3 regions of the Cupriavidus sp. UGS-1 genome follow, and region 2 is predicted to be linked to each of the others. Evidence: predicted binding sites of a transcription regulator. Region 2 holds the regulator's gene; each other region holds the start of a gene.
The links. Region 2 encodes HrcA, which represses chaperone genes, less so after heat shock. Its sites were predicted from a motif close to TTAGCACTCNNNNNNNNNGAGTGCTAA; they were not measured.
Positions count from the first base shown of each region.

Region 1 (6,162 bases), on a different contig from region 2:
AACTGCAGCGCAACGCGGGCGCCGCCGGGCCAGTGGGCATGCGGCGGCCGCGAGCCGTAGCCGATCAGGTCGCGGGGATAGGGGTGGCCGGCATCGGCACCGACCGGCGAGCGGGAAGCAGTGAGCGGAGTGGACATGATCTGCGGTATGCGGAAATCGATGAAGGCGGTAAGCGATGAAGGCGGTAAGCGATGAAGGCCGCGCCTCAGTTGATCGCGAACGGTGCCAGCATGCCGGCGTAGGCCTTCGGCAAGGGCCTGGCCCAATCGCCGCGCTTGCTGGTGCGCAGCCGGATCGCGACCAGCGACTCGACCATCTTGACCGCCGACACCACGCCGTCGATGACCGGCGCGCCGATTGCCTCGGCGATCTCCTCGCACAGGTCGGTCATGCCGGCGCAGCCGAGCACGATGCAGTCGCTGCGGTCCTGCGCCAGCGCCTGGCGGCACGATTCGGTGATGATGCGGCGCGCGTCCGAGCCCGGCCGCTCCAGTTCGAGCACCGGCAGATCGCAGGCGTGCACGTCGCGGCAGAAGCGTTCCATGCCGTAGCGCTCGGCCAGATGCCAGGCGATATTGCAGGTCCGCGCCAGCGTGGTGACGACGCTGAAGCTGGTGCCGATCAGGCTGGCCATGTGCATCGCGGCCTCGGCGATGCCGATCACCGGACCGCGTGCCATCTCGCGCGCCGCGTACAGCCCCGGATCGCCGAAGCAGGCGATCACGTAGCCCTCGACACCCTCGGCCTCGCCCAGGCGGATCTCCTCGAGGATGCCCGGCACCGACAGCGCCTCGTCATAGTGGCTCTCGATGGAAGCCGGACCCATGCGAGGGCTGACGGCGACGATGCGCGTGTCGGGCGAGGCCACGGTGCGGGCGCATTGGCCGATCTTGTCGGTCATGCTTTGCGTGGTGTTGGGGTTGATGATCTTGAGCTTCATGGCAAACGTCGTGGTCGGGTCAGGTCGTCGGTCGTCGGGTCGTCGGGTTCAGGCCGCGTGTCAGGCCGCGTGTCAGGCGGCGGCGAAGAAATGCGGCATCATGCGGCGCGCCAGCACGCGGTACAGCACCAGCGCGATGCCCATGCCGATGAACCAACTGTAGTTGGCCAGGCCCTGCCAGGCCGGCACCACCACGCACAGGATCGGAATGATCGCGGCCGGGATCATCGTGGCGATCGCTACCGGGTTGTAGCCGCGGGTGTACCAGTACTTGCCCTGCGGACGCATCGTGTACAGGTCGTCGACGTCGACCTGCTGGCGGCGCACCAGGTAGTAGTCGGAAATCAGGATGCCGAACAGCGGCCCGATGAAGGCGCCCAGCACGTCCAGCGTGTAGTGGATGACCTGCGGGTTGTTGTACAGATTCCAGGGCGTGATGAAGATCGAGCCGACCGCGGCGATCATGCCGCCGGTGCGCCAGCTGATGTGCTTGGGCGACACGTTGGAGAAGTCGAACGCCGGCGACACGAAGTTCGCGACGATGTTGATGCCGATGGTGGCGGTCATGAAGGTCAGCGCGCCCAGCACCATCGCGAAGGTGCTGTCGATATGGCTGACGGTCTCCACCGGATCGGTGATCAGCTTGCCGAACACCGGCAGCGTGGCCGAGGTCGTGATCACGGTCAGCAGCGAGAAGCCAAGGAAGTTGATCGGCAGCCCCCAGAAGTTGCCCTTGCGAACCGCGCCGAAGTTCTTCGCGTAGCGCGAGAAGTCGCCGAAGTTCAGCATCGGGCCGGAGAAGTACGACACCACCAGCGCGATCGCGGTCAGCATCACCGGTACCGCTTCCCAGCCGCTGTACTTGACGAAGCTCAGCGTGAAGCTGACGTTGCTCCAGCCGGCCTTGTTCACCAGCCAGATCGCCAGCAGGATCATCACCACATAGACAGCGGGGCCGGCCCAGTCGATGAACTTGCGAATGGTTTCCATGCCGGTCCAGAACACCAGCGCCTGCAGTACCCACAGCGTCATGAAGGCCGCCCAGCCCAGCGTCGACAGCCCGGCGAAGCCATGCAGCTTGACGTCGGCATAGGGCGCCAGAGACGGGAAGAAATGCAGCGCCAGCACCAGGAAGGCCGACGAGGCCAGATAGGTCTGGATGCCGTACCACGCCACCGCGATCAGGCCGCGGATCACCGCCGGAATATTGGCGCCGAGCACGCCGAACGAGGCCCGGCAGATCACCGGATACGGGGTGCCGGTGACCTGGCTCGGCTTGGCCACCAGATTGCAGAAGAACTGCACGATGACGATGCCGACCAGCAGCGCGACCAGCACCTGCCAGCTGGTCAGGCCCAGCGCGAACAGGCTGCCGGCCGTGATGTAGCCGCCGACGCTGTGCACGTCCGACATCCAGAACGCGAAGATGTTGTAGGTGCTCCAGGTCTGCTTCTTCAGCGGCGCCAGGTCTTCGTTGGTCAGCCGTTCGTCATACGATGGCTTGATCAGCGCGTTGCCATGGTGGACGGACGCGCTGTCCTGCAGCTCGGCGGCGGCAGGCGCGGTGGTGTGCATCATGCTTGTCTCCTCAAGGCGATGCCATGCGGTGGTAGGCGCGCGGAAGGCGCCGGATGGGCGGTGTGGATCGAAGGATCGGGAATCCGCTCTCAGGATTTGTTTTGTAGACAGAATTGTCTACAAAATCGTTTGTAGTTGTGTACGGATTTGTAGATCACAGCCGCGTGATTGTCAACATCACGGCCGCGCGATGCGGGCAAACCCCGAGTCGGAGGGGGCACGCCCACGTGCGGTGCGGCGCCGGAGCGGCAAAAGAAAAGGGCCGGGTCCTTGCGGAACCCGGCCCTTGTCGCCGCCGTCACCCCCGCGCAAGCGGGGAGCCAGCGGCTGGCTTGTGGCTTGCCGTTTATGGCCTGCGGGCGGCGCCCATCAGGCGAAGGCCTGCAGCGCGCCCTTCATCTTCTTCATCGCGGCGGACTCGATCTGGCGGATGCGCTCGGCCGACACGCCGAACTCGTCGGCCAGTTCGTGCAGCGTGGCGCCGCCCGAGCCGTCGTCGTTGACCTGCAGCCAGCGCGCCTCGATGATGCGGCGGCTGCGCGGATCGAGCTTGGTCAGCGCCTGTTCCAGGCCCTCGACCTGCATCCGGTCCTGGCGCTTGGCCTCGAGCACGCGCGTCGGCTCGTTGTGGTTGTCGGCCAGATAGGCGATCGGCGCGAACTCCTCCTCGCCGTCGTCGACCTGGCCTTCCAGCGCCAGATCGCCGCCCGACAAGCGGGTTTCCATCTCCATCACTTCTTCCGGCTTGACGTTCAGCTCGCGGGCGACCGCGTCGATCTCGTCCGGCGTGAAGGTATGGGCGCCTTGCTTGTGGCTGCGCAGGTTGAAGAACAGCTTGCGCTGGGCCTTGGTCGTCGCGACCTTGACCATGCGCCAGTTGCGCAGCACGTACTCGTGGATCTCCGCCTTGATCCAGTGGATCGCGTACGACACCAGGCGCACGCCCTGGTCCGGGTCGAAGCGCTTGACGGCCTTCATCAGGCCGATATTGCCTTCCTGGATCAGGTCCGCGTGCGGCAGGCCATAGCCCAGATACTGGCGGGCGATCGACACGACCAGACGCAGGTGCGACATCACCAGCCGGCGTGCCGCCTCGACCGAGTCGTGATCGCGCAGCTCGCGCGCGAGCCGCTGCTCCTCCTCGGCGGTGAGCATCGGAATACGGTGGACAGCCTGGATATAGCTGTCGAGATTGCCCAGCCCGGCGGGCAGGGTCAGGGCCATGCTGTTGGCGCGCTGCGGCACCATCGGCAGGGTGTTGTTCATGGTGATCGAATCGGCAGACAGGACTGCGTTCACTCAGGGCTCCTTTCGCATCCGGCGGGCGGCGTGCCCGCGTGTCGGAAGCATCGACGGCGTCGTGGCCGGCGCTTCCCACACTGCAATGCAACGCATATTAGCACTCCAGCCGGGTGAGTGCTAATTGGAGTCCGGTCCGCTACGATAGTTCCAGAATATCGGAGGAAAAATTCCATAGCGCTCCAGGTTGCTGGGAAGTCGCCCGGAAATCGCTGCGAAGACGGACACAAGTTCATTAGAGGGCCGGCGCCCGTGCCGGTTCTGCTGCAGAGACCATGCCATCGGGCCGCAAAGGCTACACTTGCCAGCATTGCGTCGATCCGCCACGCCCTTGGAGTGTCTGCCATGTCCGCCATTGAACATTTGTTGAAACCGCATGTAAGAGATATCGGCGACTTCTCGGTGCGGCGGGTGCTGCCCTCCGCCGCCGCGCAAACCGTTGGGCCGTTCATCTTCTTCGACCACATGGGTCCGGTTCAACTGGAGCCCGGCAAGGGCATGGATGTGCGCCCTCATCCCCATATTGGGCTGGCCACCGTCACCTATCTGTTCGAAGGCGAAATCGTCCATCGCGATAGCGTCGGCAGCGAACAGACCATCCGGCCCGGCGACGTCAACTGGATGACCGCGGGCAGCGGCATCGTCCATTCGGAGCGCTCGCCGCAGGCCGCCCGCGACGCCGGCCCGCGGCTGCATGGGATCCAGACCTGGGTCGCGCTGCCGCGCGAGCACGAGACGGTCTCGCCGTCGTTCTTCCACCATCCGGCCGACACGCTGCCGCGGCTGGTCCACGGCGGCGCGCGCATCACCGTGATCGCCGGCGACGCCTTCGGCGCACGCTCGCCGGTGCAGGTGTTCAGCCGCACGCTGTACGCCGCGCTGGAGCTCGACGCCGGCGCCAGCCTGGCGATTCCGCCCGAGCACGAGCAGCGCGGCCTCTATCTGGTCGATGGCGCCGCCGCGATCGACGGCATCGCGCTGCCGGCCGAGCACCTGGCGGTGCTGACGCCCGGCGCCGAGGCGACCGTCACGGCGCTGGAGCCGTCCCGGCTGATGCTGCTCGGCGGAGAACCCGTCGACGGCCGGCGGCATATCTTCTGGAATTTTGTCGCCAGCACCCGCGAGGCGATCGAAGAGGCGGCGCGGCGCTGGGAGAACGACGAGTTCCCGCACGTACCGGGCGAGACCGAGCGGATTCCGCTGCCGCCGCGGCGGGTCTGACAGAGCCAATGACATGAGGGCACTCCTGGCCCACGCTTGACGGCTCTCCTCTCCAGCTTGCGGGAGAGGGGCTGGGGAGAGGGAAAGGCAGTCGCTATGCCGCCGCCGTCCGCCATGGTGGCGCCTTTGCCCTCTTCCCCGACCCCGCTCCCCCGCGGACGGGAGAGGGGAGCAAGGATCGAGTGGTGCGTACCCAAGTCGCTACAGCGGACTGACCCAGCTGACCCGCGCGCTGTCGCGCAGGCAACCGCGGATCGTCTCGATCTGCGTCGCGATCGGGGCGGGCACCGGCACGGCCCCCGCCAGCACCTGGCGGATCCACGCGGCTGTCAGCGCCACGTCGGTGCCCGGCGGCAGCGCCGGCACGTCGGCGACCGAGCCCGACATCGGGTCCACCAGCGTGCGCTGATGGCCGTCGTGCAGCCAGTCGATGCGGCTGCCGCGGCGGGCGTCGGCCACGACCTCGCCCTCGGTGCCGCGCGCCAGCAGCACGTTGGCCGGCTCGTGCGAGAAGTAATCGGTCAGCGTCTCGCGGTATTCGGGGTGCGTGTAGCTGTACAGCCGCAGCGCCTCGGCAGGCGTGTGCGCGCCGACCGGCTGCAGCATCTTGACGATCGTGTGCGAGGAATTGCGCAGCCCGATCACGGTGCGCTTGTCGAGCAGCGCCGACAGGGCCGGCGACAGCACGTCGATCGGCAGCACCGCCAGCGGGCCTGGATCGGTATCGCCGCCGCCCGGCTGCGCGAGCCGTCGCGCGGCTTCGTCGACCGTCGCGCACGGCGCGATCCCCAGGGCCTCGAACAGCATGATGCTGGTGACGCGCTGATTGAACTCGCGCGTTCCGTGCACCAGCACCGGGATACCCTCCCGCGCGAGCAGCAGCGCCAGCAGCGGTACCAGATTGGGCTGCTTGCGCGCGCCGTTGTAGCTCGGGATGACCACCACCTGACGCTCCGGCGCCGGCAGCGGCAGGCAGTGCGCATGCGCGGCCTCCAGCATGCCGGCCAGCTCGTGCGGCGCCTCGCCCTTGATCCGGTACGCCATCAGCACGGCGCCGAGTTCGAGGTCGGAGACGCGTCCGGACAGCATTGCATCGAACAGCAGGCGCGCATCGTCGCGCGGCA
Region 1 is NZ_JAJQJF010000022.1:450-6,611, forward strand. It holds partial or broken gene LRR16_RS21730 (polysaccharide deacetylase family protein) at 1-137, opposite strand, end outside; gene LRR16_RS21735 (aspartate/glutamate racemase family protein) at 206-940, opposite strand; gene LRR16_RS21740 (NCS1 family nucleobase:cation symporter-1) at 1,013-2,518, opposite strand; gene rpoH (RNA polymerase sigma factor RpoH) at 2,888-3,784, opposite strand; gene LRR16_RS21750 (pirin family protein) at 4,163-5,038, shown strand; gene ybiB (DNA-binding protein YbiB) at 5,240-6,162, opposite strand, start outside.
Region 1: rpoH (RNA polymerase sigma factor RpoH) is a predicted target of HrcA. The motif match lies at 3,915-3,941, and genes of this name have one in related genera.

Region 2 (6,162 bases):
TCTTGCCGCGGTGGAAGAACATGAACACCGGGATGCCGTACAGCCCGAAGCGCCGTCCCAGCGCCGGATGCGTGTAGACGTCGGCATGCAGCCAGTGCAGATCGAGCGCGCGCAGCGGGTCCGGGTTGGCCAGCATGGCCTTCTTGGCCATCTCGCAGTTGTAGCAGTCCTCGCCCCAGAAGAACACGCAGACCAGTTCGTCACCGGCGGCCGCGAGCGCGTCGTCGATGGTGTCATGATCGACCGCGCGCATGCCGAAGGCCTCGAACGCGCGGTGATCCGTATGGGGCGCCGGCGCTGCGCCGAACGGGTAAGGCATCGCATTTCTCCACAAACGAGAACGCCCGGTGCCGACACGGCGCCGGGCGTGGCTGCGCATCGGTGGCAGGCCGGTCTGCCCGCCGCCCCTTACTTCGGCGCAGCCACCGTCACCAATGCGGGCCGCAGCACGCGGTCCGCGATCAGATAGCCGCGCTGCAGCACGGCCACCACCGTGTTCGGTTCCTGCTCCGACGGCACCATCGAAATCGCCTGGTGCCGATGCGGGTCGAACTTCTCGCCGACCGGATTCAGTTCGACCATGCGGCCCTTCTCGAAGGCGCTGGCCAGTTGCTTGGCGGTCAGTTCGACGCCCTCGCGCAGCTTGCCGATATCGCCCGATCCATCGGCCAGCGCGGCCTGCAGGCTGTCCATCACCGGCAACAGATGCTCGGCGAAGCTTTCGATGGCGAACTTGTGCGCCTTGGCCACGTCCTCCTGCGCGCGGCGCCGGATGTTCTCGGACTCGGCGACGGCACGCAGATACAGGTCGTAGTTCTCGCGTGCCTTGGCTTCCTGTTCCGCCAACTGCGCGGCAAACTGCGACGCGTCATCCGCGGCGGCGGCGGGCTCTGCCGATGGATTGGGCGTGGCCGATTGCGCGGCTTGCGCTTCGGCGGCCTGGTCGGCGGGCGAGGTCGGCGGCGTGTTGGATGGCGTTTGCTTCTGGTCTTCCATGTCGATCCGTTTCAGAACAAGTTGCGGCCGCACAGGGCGGTCCGCCTGGGGTCAATCGGAATTCAGCTGGCAACTGGTGGCGCCAAGCCGATATTTCAAGAGCGGATGGACATCTGCAACGAAACATCAGCTTACAAACTTAAACCAGTGCTGCGAGAAGTGAAATTGCTTTGCTGCAGTGCAGCTTCTAAGATAAATCCAAAAAAACGACAACACTGCCGGGGTGCCGTCTCCTATTGCAGTCCTTCCTGCCGGGGTAAGGGCCATGCGCAAGCTGCCGAAGCCGTCCAACAAAACGCCGAAGTTCTCTCCGAAGTTCTCGCTGTTCACGCTGCTGGTTCTTCTTTCCGTGGCGGCGCTGACCGTCTTCGTCTGGCTCTCCGATGGGCTGACCCCACGCGACAGCGTGGCCGGCGGTGCCGATCCCGCGCTGCGCCAATACATCATCCAGTACTCCCGCTGAACATTGCAGCGGCTTACCCTTTGAAGCCGTCGATGCGGCGGCGGTCCCGCTTGGTCGGGCGCCCTTGCAGTTGCGACGCCGGCTCGACATGGAGACGCCGCCGCTCGGCCTCCGCGGCGCGCCGCGTCCGGCTCTCCTCGGTTTCCTCATAGAGCGTCTGGGCCACGGACGCTGGCCCGCGGGCCGGGGCGATGCCCTTGACTACCAGCTCCCAGCGCTGCTGATGGGCGTCGATGCGCACGGTGTCGCCCGGCTTGACCTCGCGCGAATTCTTGCATGGCTGCCCGTTGACCTCTACCCGGCCCCGCTCGACGGCCTCGGCCGCCAGCGAACGGGTCTTGAAGAAGCGCGCGCACCACAGCCACTTGTCGATCCGCTGCCGCGCATCGTCCTCGTACGACGGATTCATGCCGCGGCCCCCCTTGCCTGCGCCAGCGAGCGCCTCGCTTCCAGTTCGTGCGCATGCGGCAGCCGCAACGGCCAGCCCTGCATATGCTGCAGCGCGATCTCCGACAGCGCGGTGATCCAGAACGGCGCGTCGTTCAGGCACGGAATGAAGTGAAATTCCTTGCCGCCGGCGACCTTGAATTCGGACTGCCCTTCCATCGCGATCTCCTCCAGCGTCTCGATGCAGTCGGCCGGAAAGCCCGGGCAGAATACGTCGACCCGCGCGGTGCCGACCTTGCCCAGCTCGGTCAGCGTCGGCGCCGTATAGGGCTGCAGCCACTCTGCCTTGCCGAAGCGCGACTGGAACGTGACCTGGTACTGGCCGGGCTGCAAGCCCAGCGCCTCGCCCAGCATGCGGCCTGTCTTCAGGCATTCGCAGTGATACGGATCGCCCAGCTCGAGCGTGCGCCGCGGCACGCCGTGGAAGGACAGGATCAGCCGGTCGCCGCGCGCGAAATCCGGGGCCCCATGCTGGGCCCAGTAGGCGCCGACCTGCTGGTGCAGCGCGCCCAGATAGGCCGGGTGGTCGTGAAAATGTTTGACCAGCCGCAGTTCGGGCTGATTGCGCCATTCGCCGAGCACGCGAAACAGTTCGTCAAACGCGGTCGCGGTGGTGGTGCCGGAATACTGCGGGTACATCGGCAGCGCCAGGATGCGCTCGCAGCCCTGGCGCCGCAGCGCCTCCATCACCGAAGGGATCGACGGGTTGCCGTAGCGCATTGCGCAGGCCACCGTCACGTCATGCCCCTGCTGCGCCAGCAGCTGCTGCAGCGCATGCGCCTGCCGCTCGGTATGGACCAGCAGCGGCGAGCCGGTCCGGTGCGCCTCGCGCAGCCAGATCGATTCGTACTTCAGCGCCGACGCGCGCGAGCGCAGCGGCAGGATCAGCCCGTACAGCACCGGCAACCAGGCCGCGCGCGGAATCTCGACCACGCGCGGATCGGACAGGAACTGTTTCAGGTAGCGGCCGACCGCCTTGGGGGTCGGCTCGTCCGGCGTGCCCAGGTTGATCAGCAGGATCGCCGTGCGGGGCGCCTGCCCATGGCGGTAGGCCGGTTCTGCGGTAAAGGTCATAGGGATTCCGGTATCGCCGGGGCACGAAGGCCGCCCTGCGCGTGGCGGCCCGCCCTGGCCGCCATCAGTTCTGGCTGCTCAGCGCGCTCGACAGCAGCCGCGCCGTGATATCGACGATCGGGATCACCCGGTCATAGGCCATCCGCGTCGGGCCGATCACGCCCAGCGTGCCGACGATCTGGCCGTCGACCTCGTACGGCGCGGTGATCACGGCCATGTCCTCGAGCGGCACCAGCCGGCTCTCGCCGCCGATGAAGATCTGCACGCCCTCGGCGTGGCTCGACACATCGAGCAGCTGCAGCAGGCTGGTCTTGTGCTCGAACACGTCGAACAGCCGGCGCAGCTTGTCCATGCTCGAGGCCAGGTCCTCGACCTCGAGCAGCTTGCGTTCGCCCGAGATATAGACCTGCTCGTCCTCGTCGGCCATCGCGCTGCTGCCGGCCTCGACCGCGGCCTGCATCAGTTCCGACATGTCGATGCGCAGCGCCTTCAGTTCGTCGCGCAGCCGCTCGCGCACGGTGTCGAAGCGCATGCCGGCGTAATGGGTGTTGATGAAATTGGCCGCCTCGACCAGCTGCGACGCGCTGTAGGGCAGCTCGGTCTGGATGATGCGGTTCTGCACGTCCCCTTCCGGCGTCACGATGATCAACAGGATGCGCTTGTCGGACAGGCGCATGAATTCGATCTGCCGGAAGGCCTGCGCGCGGCGCGGGGTCATCACCACGCCGGCGAACTGCGACAGGTTCGACAGCGTGCGCGCGGCCGACGTGATCATGCGCTGCGGGCTCTGCTCCTGCGCGCCGAGTTCGCCCTGGATCAGACCGGCCAGCTTGGTGCGGTCGAACTGGGTATCGAGCGGCTGGGCCGTCAGCATGGTATCGACGAACAACCGGTAGCCGCGCGGGGTCGGAATGCGCCCCGCCGACGTGTGCGGGCTGGCGATGAAGCCCATCTCTTCCAGGTCCGACATCACGTTGCGGATGGTCGCCGGCGACAGGTCCAGTCCCGAGTACTTCGACAGCGTACGCGAGCCGACCGGCTGCCCTTCGGCGATGTAGCGCTCGATCAGGGTCTTGAGAAGGGTTTTCGCTCGTTCGTCCATGGTGTCCCGATTTTACGCAAGTTTTGCGCGGTGGGGCTCGCTCTGGCACTCGCCCCCCGGGCCGTGCTGACAATGGTCATGGCGGTATGGTCTAATCCGGGCATGTCTGCACACCCCAAGTCCGGCGCCGCGCACGCGCCCTTTCGCACGGTCGCCCTGGTCGGCAGGTATTCGACCGCGGGCATCGAAGGTCCGCTCGAGGAACTGGCGGCCTGCATCCTGCGCAACGGCCAGGACGTGGTGTTCGAACGCGAGACCGCGCTGGCGACCGGCCTGACGGACTACCCGGCGCTGTCCGCCGAGGAGATCGGCCGCGAGGCCGACGTCGCGGTGGTGCTCGGCGGCGACGGCACGCTGCTCGGCATCGCGCGCCAGCTGGCCGGCTTCTCGGTGCCGCTGATCGGCGTCAACCATGGCCGCCTCGGCTTCATGACCGACATCCCGCTGGAGGATGTGCAATCGGTGCTGCCGGCCATGCTCAGCGGCCACTACGAGCCCGAGAACCGCATGCTGCTCGAATCGCGCGTGATCCGCGACGAGGGCGTGATCTTCTCCGCGCTGGCCCTGAACGACGTGGTGGTCAATCGTTCGGGCATCTCCGGCATGGTCGAGCTGGCGGTCTCGGTGGACGGCTACTTCATGTACAACCAGCGTTCGGACGGCCTGATCGTGTCGACGCCGACCGGATCGACCGCCTATGCGCTGTCGGCCGGCGGGCCGATCCTGCATCCAACGCTGTCGGGACTGGTGCTGGTGCCGATCGCCCCGCATGCGCTGTCGAACCGGCCGATCGTGCTGCCGCACGACGCCGAGGTGTCGATCGAGGTCGCCACCGCGCGCGATGCCAGCGTCAACTTCGACATGCAGTCGCTGACCTCGCTGCTGCCGGGCGACCGCATCGTGGTGCGCCGCTCGGCCAAGACCATCAACCTGCTGCACCCGGTCGGCTACAACTACTACGCGACGCTGCGCAAGAAGCTGCACTGGCACGAGTACCCGACCGAAGACAACCGGCTCTGAGCGCAAGCGTCCCGCATCGTCTGCCGCCCGCCCCAGCCGGTCCGATCCCTCCCCTAGTCATCGCCGCCCTCCGTCTCCGAAGATGCTGCGCAGCCTGTCCATCCGCGATTTCGTCATTGTCGATACGCTCGACCTCGACTTTTCCGCCGGCTTCACCGTGTTCACCGGCGAGACCGGTGCCGGCAAGTCGATCCTGATCGATGCGCTGGCGCTGGTGCTCGGCGAGCGCGCCGATGCCGGCGTGGTGCGCGAGGGCGCGGCGCGCGCCAGCGTCAGCGCCACCTTCTCCACGCACCCCGCGCTGGACGCCTGGCTCAACGAGCAGGCGCTGGCCGAGGACGACGGCAACGTGCTGCTGCGCCGCGTCGTCGATGCCAACGGCCGCAGCAAGGCCTTCATCAACGGCAACGCGGCCACGCTGGCGCAGCTGCGCGAGGTCGGCGACCAGCTGGTCGACATTCACGGGCAGCACGCGCATCAGCTGCTGCTGCGGCCGGACGCGCAGCGTCTGCTGCTCGACGCGCATGCCGGCCTGACCGCGCAGTCGGCCGCGGTCGCCGAGGCCTGGCGCACCTGGCGCGCCTGCGTGCGCCAGCGCGAGGCGGTCGAACAGCAGTCGCGCGAGATGCAGCTCGAACGCGAGCGGCTCGAATGGCAGGTCGGCGAGCTCGACAAGCTGGCGCCGCAGCCCGATGAATGGGAGGCGATCCAGGCCGAGCACAAGCGGCTGTCGCACGCAGCCAATCTGCTCGAGGGCGGCCGCGCCGCGCTCGACGGGCTGTCCGAAGCCGACGGCGCGGTGCTGTCCGCGCTCAATGCGATGGTCCACCGGCTGCGCCAGCTCGCCGAGGTCGATCCCGCGCTGGGCGATGTGGTGACCGCGCTGGAAGCGGCCGAGGTGCAGGCCGAGGAAGCGGCCCACTCGCTGACCCGCTATGTCGACCGGCTCGAGCTCGACCCCGAACGGCTGCAGGTCGTCGAGGAGCGGATGCAGGCGCTGCACACCGCCGCGCGCAAGTTCCGCGTGCCGCCCGAACAGTTGCCCGACGAATTGCTGGCG
Region 2 is NZ_JAJQJF010000023.1:2,991-9,152, reverse strand. It holds gene LRR16_RS22165 (co-chaperone YbbN) at 1-319, opposite strand, end outside; gene grpE (nucleotide exchange factor GrpE) at 409-996, opposite strand; gene LRR16_RS22155 (hypothetical protein) at 1,262-1,459, shown strand; gene LRR16_RS22150 (RNA-binding S4 domain-containing protein) at 1,473-1,868, opposite strand; gene hemH (ferrochelatase) at 1,865-2,980, opposite strand; gene hrcA (heat-inducible transcriptional repressor HrcA) at 3,045-4,082, opposite strand; gene LRR16_RS22135 (NAD kinase) at 4,185-5,102, shown strand; gene recN (DNA repair protein RecN) at 5,185-6,162, shown strand, end outside.

Region 3 (6,162 bases), on a different contig from region 2:
TGAGTTCGCAGGCATTGGATCGACTTGTCCTTGCATCTGGTGGTGTACCGCGCGACTTCTTGACGTTATGCGCCGCGTCAATCGAGAAGGCACGACAACGGCCAAATGCAAAGACAGTCGGGGTGCAAGATGTTAACAATGCTGCCGGTATTGCTGGTCAAACAAAAGTTCAAGAATTAGAGGACGATGCAGCGGCAACGAGGGGCCGCTCTAGTGAACTCATAGCCTCCCTAAACATCGTCAGAGATTTCTTGCTATCTGAAAAGGAAATTACCTATTTCCGGGTGGACTTTCGGGACAAAGAGGCTCATTCGGCCGAGTATCGGGTTCTACAGGCATTGGCCGATCTCAGAATGCTCCATTTGATCAATCCGAGCCTTTCCGATCAACACCAAGCCGGGCAGAGGTCAGAAGTGTACTTGCTCGATCTTAGTCAATATTCTGGGTCCCGTCTTAAGCAAGGTATTCACGTATTAGACTTCGAGCGTGGGCACATGGTTTTAAAACGGACACGGAGCACCGAGCCGGCTCGGATAGGAGACACCGTTCTAAAACTGGTAGCTCTTCTTCGGAGAGCTCCAACGTTTGAACTATCGAGTCTAACGGCCACCTCTCGCTTGTCAGCAGATTTGTGAGAATAATAGACGCCAATCGAGGCATCTGATTTGGTACGGCAGCGTCACGTACATGCCGGCGGATAACCACTACGTCTCCGCTTCACAACAGTAGTTAAATCAAGAAAAGCCTATGAGTGTGAAGTGCGACATAGCCAACACCAGCAGTCTTACGCGGCGACGTCTTGGGCTGCTTTGGCCGAGTACGAGGGTGGATCGCCCGCATCTCGCAGCAATCTCTACACCTCACAGCCCGCGAAGAAATGGATGAACAAAAACCCCCACGGGCTTGCACCCGTGGGGGTTTTCGACTGACGCGGTTCGCGCAGTCAGGGCAGTCGGCCGAAGCCGACGGCCGGCGTGATTACATCATGCCGTCCATGCCGCCCATGCCACCCATGCCGCCCGGCATTGCCGGCGCCGACTCTTCCTTCGGCGTTTCGGCGATCGCGCAGTCGGTGGTCAGCATCAGCGATGCGACCGAAGCGGCGTTCTGCAGCGCGGTGCGGGTCACCTTGGTCGGATCCAGCACGCCCATCTCGACCAGGTCGCCGTACTCGCCGCTGGCGGCGTTGTAGCCGAAGTTGCCGTTGCCCTCGATGACCTTGGCCACGACGACCGAGGCTTCTTCGCCGGCGTTCAGCACGATCTGGCGCAGCGGCTCTTCCATCGCGCGCAGCACGATCTTGATGCCGGCGTTCTGGTCGGGGTTCTCGCCGGTCAGGCTCGAGATCGCAGCGCGGGCACGCAGCAGGGCCACGCCGCCGCCCGGGACGATGCCTTCTTCAACGGCAGCGCGGGTGGCGTGCAGCGCGTCTTCGACGCGTGCCTTCTTTTCCTTCATTTCGACTTCGGTGGCGGCACCAACCTTGATCACAGCAACACCGCCGGCCAGCTTGGCCACGCGCTCTTGCAGCTTCTCGCGGTCGTAGTCCGAGGTCGCTTCCTCGATCTGGGCGCGGATCTGCTTGACACGGCCTTCGATCGCGGCGGCGTCACCGGCACCGTCGATGATGATGGTGTTTTCCTTGCCGATCTCGACACGCTTGGCTTGACCCAGGTCTTGCAGCGTGGCCTTTTCCAGCGTCAGGCCGACTTCCTCGGCGATCACGGTGCCGCCGGTCAGGATGGCGATGTCTTCCAGCATGGCCTTGCGGCGGTCGCCGAAGCCAGGCGCCTTGACGGCGGCGGTCTTCAGGATGCCACGGATGTTGTTGACCACCAGGGTCGCCAGCGCTTCGCCTTCGACGTCTTCGGCGATGATCAGCAGCGGACGGCTCGACTTGGCCACTTGCTCCAGCACCGGCAGCAGGTCGCGGATGTTCGAGATCTTCTTGTCGAACAGCAGCACGAACGGGTTGTCGAGCTGGACGACTTGCTTGTCCGGGTTGTTGATGAAGTACGGCGACAGGTAGCCGCGGTCGAACTGCATGCCCTCGACGACTTCCAGCTCGTCGGCCAGCGACTTGCCGTCTTCAACGGTGATCACGCCTTCCTTGCCGACCTTGTCCATCGCTTCGGCGATCAGCTTGCCGATCACTTCGTCGCTGTTGGCCGAGATCGCGCCAACCTGGGCGATTTCCTTGCTGGTCGTGGTCGGCTTGCTCAGCTTCTTCAGCTCTTCGACGGCGGCGCCCACGGCCTTGTCGATGCCGCGCTTCAGATCCATCGGGTTCATGCCGGCGGCAACGTACTTCATGCCTTCGCGCACGATCGACTGGGCCAGCACGGTCGCGGTGGTGGTACCGTCACCGGCGTTGTCGCTGGTCTTGGAAGCGACTTCCTTGACCATCTGGGCGCCCATGTTCTGCAGCTTGTCCTTCAGCTCGATTTCCTTGGCGACCGACACGCCGTCCTTGGTCACGGTCGGGCCGCCGAAGCTGCGCTCGAGCACCACGTTGCGGCCCTTCGGACCCAGGGTGACCTTGACCGCGTTGGCCAGGATGTTCACGCCTTCGACCATCTTGTGGCGAGCGCTGTCGCCGAACACTACGTCTTTAGCTGCCATGTTCTAGATCTCCAGAATTCTGTACGGGAAAAGTCCCGGGCGCGATCGCCGCAGCGGCGAAACCGTGCGCCCCGGGGGTTCCGGACGCGCGGCGCCCGGACAGCGACATCACTTGTTGATGACCGCCATGATGTCTTCTTCGCGCATGACCAGCAGTTCCTGGCCATCCACCTTCACGGTCTGGCCGGCGTACTTGCCGAACAGCACGCGGTCACCCACCTTGACGTCGAGGGCGATCGACGCGCCCTTGTCATCCTTCTTGCCCGGGCCGATGGCCAGCACTTCGCCCTGATCGGGCTTCTCGGCAGCATTGTCGGGAATCACGATGCCGGAAGCGGTCTTGGTTTCGTTGTCCAGACGCTTGACGATCACGCGGTCGTGCAAAGGACGCAGATTCATACGGACTCCTTAGTACAAGTGAGCATTTATTTGCAAAGTGGCCGCCGCGGGACTGCGGAGGCCCTTGAAATCGGACGCCGGATGGAGATTACAGCACGCTGTTAGCACTCGCACCCGGCGAGTGCTAATTATAGGGACGGGGTTTCGGGTTTTCAAGACGAGGCCTGAATACGGGTTTACCCGCACAAAAGCAGGGAATTTGCCCCGGGCCGGCGCGGTGCAAGGCCCGGCGGGCATTGTCTCTTATATTGTGCGGCCCGGTTTTTTCAGGCGAATGTCGCCAGCGGGTGCCAACGAGGCGGGTTCAGACCCCGCCCCGCAGTTGCGGCAGCACCGTCTGCGCGCAGGCGTCGAGCCAGGCCTGCTGGTTGCCGCAGACGTTGTGCAGGAAGACCGCGTCGGCGCCCATCGCCAGGTCTTCGGCAAGCCAGGCGGCCTGCTGCGCGGCGTCGCAGGAGATCCGGACCGCGCGCTCGATGTCGTCCGGCGACACCGTGCGGGCGCGGGCATCGAACTCGGCCGGGGTCGCCAGGTTCGCCGCGGTCTCGCTGTCGAACACATTGGTGCGCCACTGCTCGTAGGCCATGCGGCGCGCGGCCTCGTCGCCCTGCGTGGGGTCGGCGTAGGCGATCTTGGCCTGGATATGCACCGGTTTGCCTCCGCCGCCGCCCTCCCGAAAGGCGTCGATGACCGCGCGCATGGTCTCGCGTGGCGCCGAGATCGTGATCAGGCCGTCGGCCCACTGTCCCGCCCAGCGCGCGGTCTGCTCGGTCAGCGCGGCGGCGAAGATCGGCGGCGGACGCTGCGGCAGCGTGTACAGCCGGGCGCGATCGACGACGATGCTGCCCCGGTGCGTCACCTCCTCGCCGCGCCACAGCGCGCGCATCACGTCCACCGACTCGGACAGCATCGCCTGCCGCTCGGGCTTGGGCGGCCACGGCCGGCCGGTGATGTGTTCGTTCAGCGCCTCGCCGGTGCCCAGCGCGATCCAGAAGCGGCCCGGGAACATCGCCTCCAGCGTCGCGGCGGCCTGGGCGACCACGGCCGGGTGGTAGCGCCCGAACGGACAGGCGACCACGCCCGTCGGCAGGTCGACGGTCGCCATCGCGGCGCCGAGCCAGGACCAGGAATGGCCGCTCTCCCCTTGCCGCTCGCTCCACGGATGGAAGTGGTCGGAGCTGCTGAGCGCGGTAAAACCGGCCAGCTGCGCGGCGCGCGCATAGCGCAGCAGGTCGCCCGGCGAGAACTGTTCGTGCGAGGCGTGATAGCCGATCAAGGGCATGGCGGACTCCTGGGCGAAATGGGGATCGGGTGCGGCGCGGTCAGCCGGACGCCGCGGACACCGAGGCCGGGACCGGATAGGCCAGCGTGGTCATCAGCGCGAGCGCGGCCTGGCGCGAATCGAGCCGGGTGTGCTGCACGACGATCGGCACATCGGACTCGATCACGCTGGCGTAGTCGGTGTCCTCGGGGATCGGCTCGGGGTCGCGCAGATCGTTGAAGCGCAGATGCAAGGTGCGGCGCGCCGGCACCGTGAGCCGGTACGGACCGACGGGTTCGCGGTCCGCATAGAAGATCGTCACCGTGACATGGGCCGGGGCATCGCCGGTATTGAGCAGGCAGGCCGCTTCATGGCTGTTCAATTGCCTGCTGGCGGCCGGGTCGGTCGGCGGCAGATAGCCTTCCGCAATGACCCAGCGCCGTTGTCCGATCGCTTCCATCGCGTTTCTCCCTGGTTGTCGCTGTCTTTGCCGGACTGATGCTGCCGATCACGGCCCGAAGCACGGCCGCTGCCGCAGCCATCGGTAGCCGTAGGCGCGCAGCTTCAGCGTATGCGCGGTCTGCGCCGGCGGGTACGGGCCATCGACCAGCATGTCGCGCAGCTCGCCGACCTCGACCTCGGGCAGCTTCACCTCGACGTCCTTGTCCGACAGATTGGCGAACGTGAACACCACCTGCCCGTCCAGCTCGTGCCGCAGCGCCAGCACCGACGGACAGCCGACCTCCATCACCGTGCATTCGCCATAGCCGATCTCCGGCATGCCGACGCGCGCGCGGATCATCTTGCCGGTCTTCGCCAGCAGTGAATCGTCGCGCAGCAACTGGTCGTAGATATTGACCTGGTCGTAGCGGAACGGGCCCTCGCGGATCACCGGCACCGGCAGCGATTCGGGATCGGCGGGCGAGAAGCCGCCATTGACCTCGTCGGACCATTGCATCGCCGTGCGCACGGCGTGGCGCTCCTTCAGCGACAGGTCCTCGCCCATGCCGATCTCCTCGCCGTAGCGCAGGATCGGCGTGCCGGGCAGCGAGAACAGCAGCGCATGGACCTGCGCGATGCGGCGCTGGTCGCCGTCAAGCATCGGCGGCAGCCGGCGGCGGATACCCCGGTTGTAGACGCGCATGTCCGGATCCGGCGCGAAGCGCTGCATCACCTCTTCGCGCTCGGCCTCGCTGAGGCGCTCCAGATCGAGCTCGTCGTGATTGCGTACCCACACCGCGTATTGCGCGCGCTCGGGCGGATCGGGCTGCTCGCGCAGCGCGCGTTCGATCGGCTCGGCGCGCTCGCGCGCCAGCGCCAGGAACAGCAGGTTGTTCAGGAAGAAGTTCGACACCAGCGTCAGCCGGTGGCCCTTGCCGAAATAGCGCGCGTAGTCCTCGACCGGCACGTCGACCTCGCCAAGCAGCACCGCGTCGGAGCGGCGCAGCGTCGCGAACGCGCGCAGGTCGTTCAGCAGCCAGAAGCCGTCGTCGCGCGGGTCCGCTTCCTTGGCCCCATCGATCATGTGCCCCGCCGCATCGATGCGGAAGCCGGATACGCCGAGCCGCAGCCAGAACGACATGATCTCCTCGATCTCGGTGCGCACCGCCGGATTGGCGATGTTCAGATCGGGCTGGTGCGAATAGAAGGCGTGCCGGTAGTACTGCCCCGCTTCCTCGTCCCAGGTCCAGACGCTGTCCTCGACGGTCGGGAAGATCGGCTTGACGTGGGTCTCCTCCGGTTCGTCGGCCCAGACGTAGTAGTCGCGGTACGGCGAATTGCGGTCGCGCCGCGCTTCCTGGAACCAGCGATGCTGATCCGACGTGTGGTGCGCCACCAGCTCCACCATCACGCGGATACCGAGCTCTTCGGCCTTCTCT
Region 3 is NZ_JAJQJF010000006.1:82,874-89,035, reverse strand. It holds gene LRR16_RS10515 (ATP-binding protein) at 1-635, shown strand, start outside; gene groL (chaperonin GroEL) at 979-2,622, opposite strand; gene groES (co-chaperone GroES) at 2,731-3,021, opposite strand; gene LRR16_RS10500 (TIGR03885 family FMN-dependent LLM class oxidoreductase) at 3,326-4,303, opposite strand; gene LRR16_RS10495 (sensory rhodopsin transducer) at 4,344-4,742, opposite strand; gene LRR16_RS10490 (alpha-amylase family protein) at 4,791-6,162, opposite strand, start outside.
Region 3: groES (co-chaperone GroES) is a predicted target of HrcA. The motif match lies at 3,123-3,149, and genes of this name have one in related genera.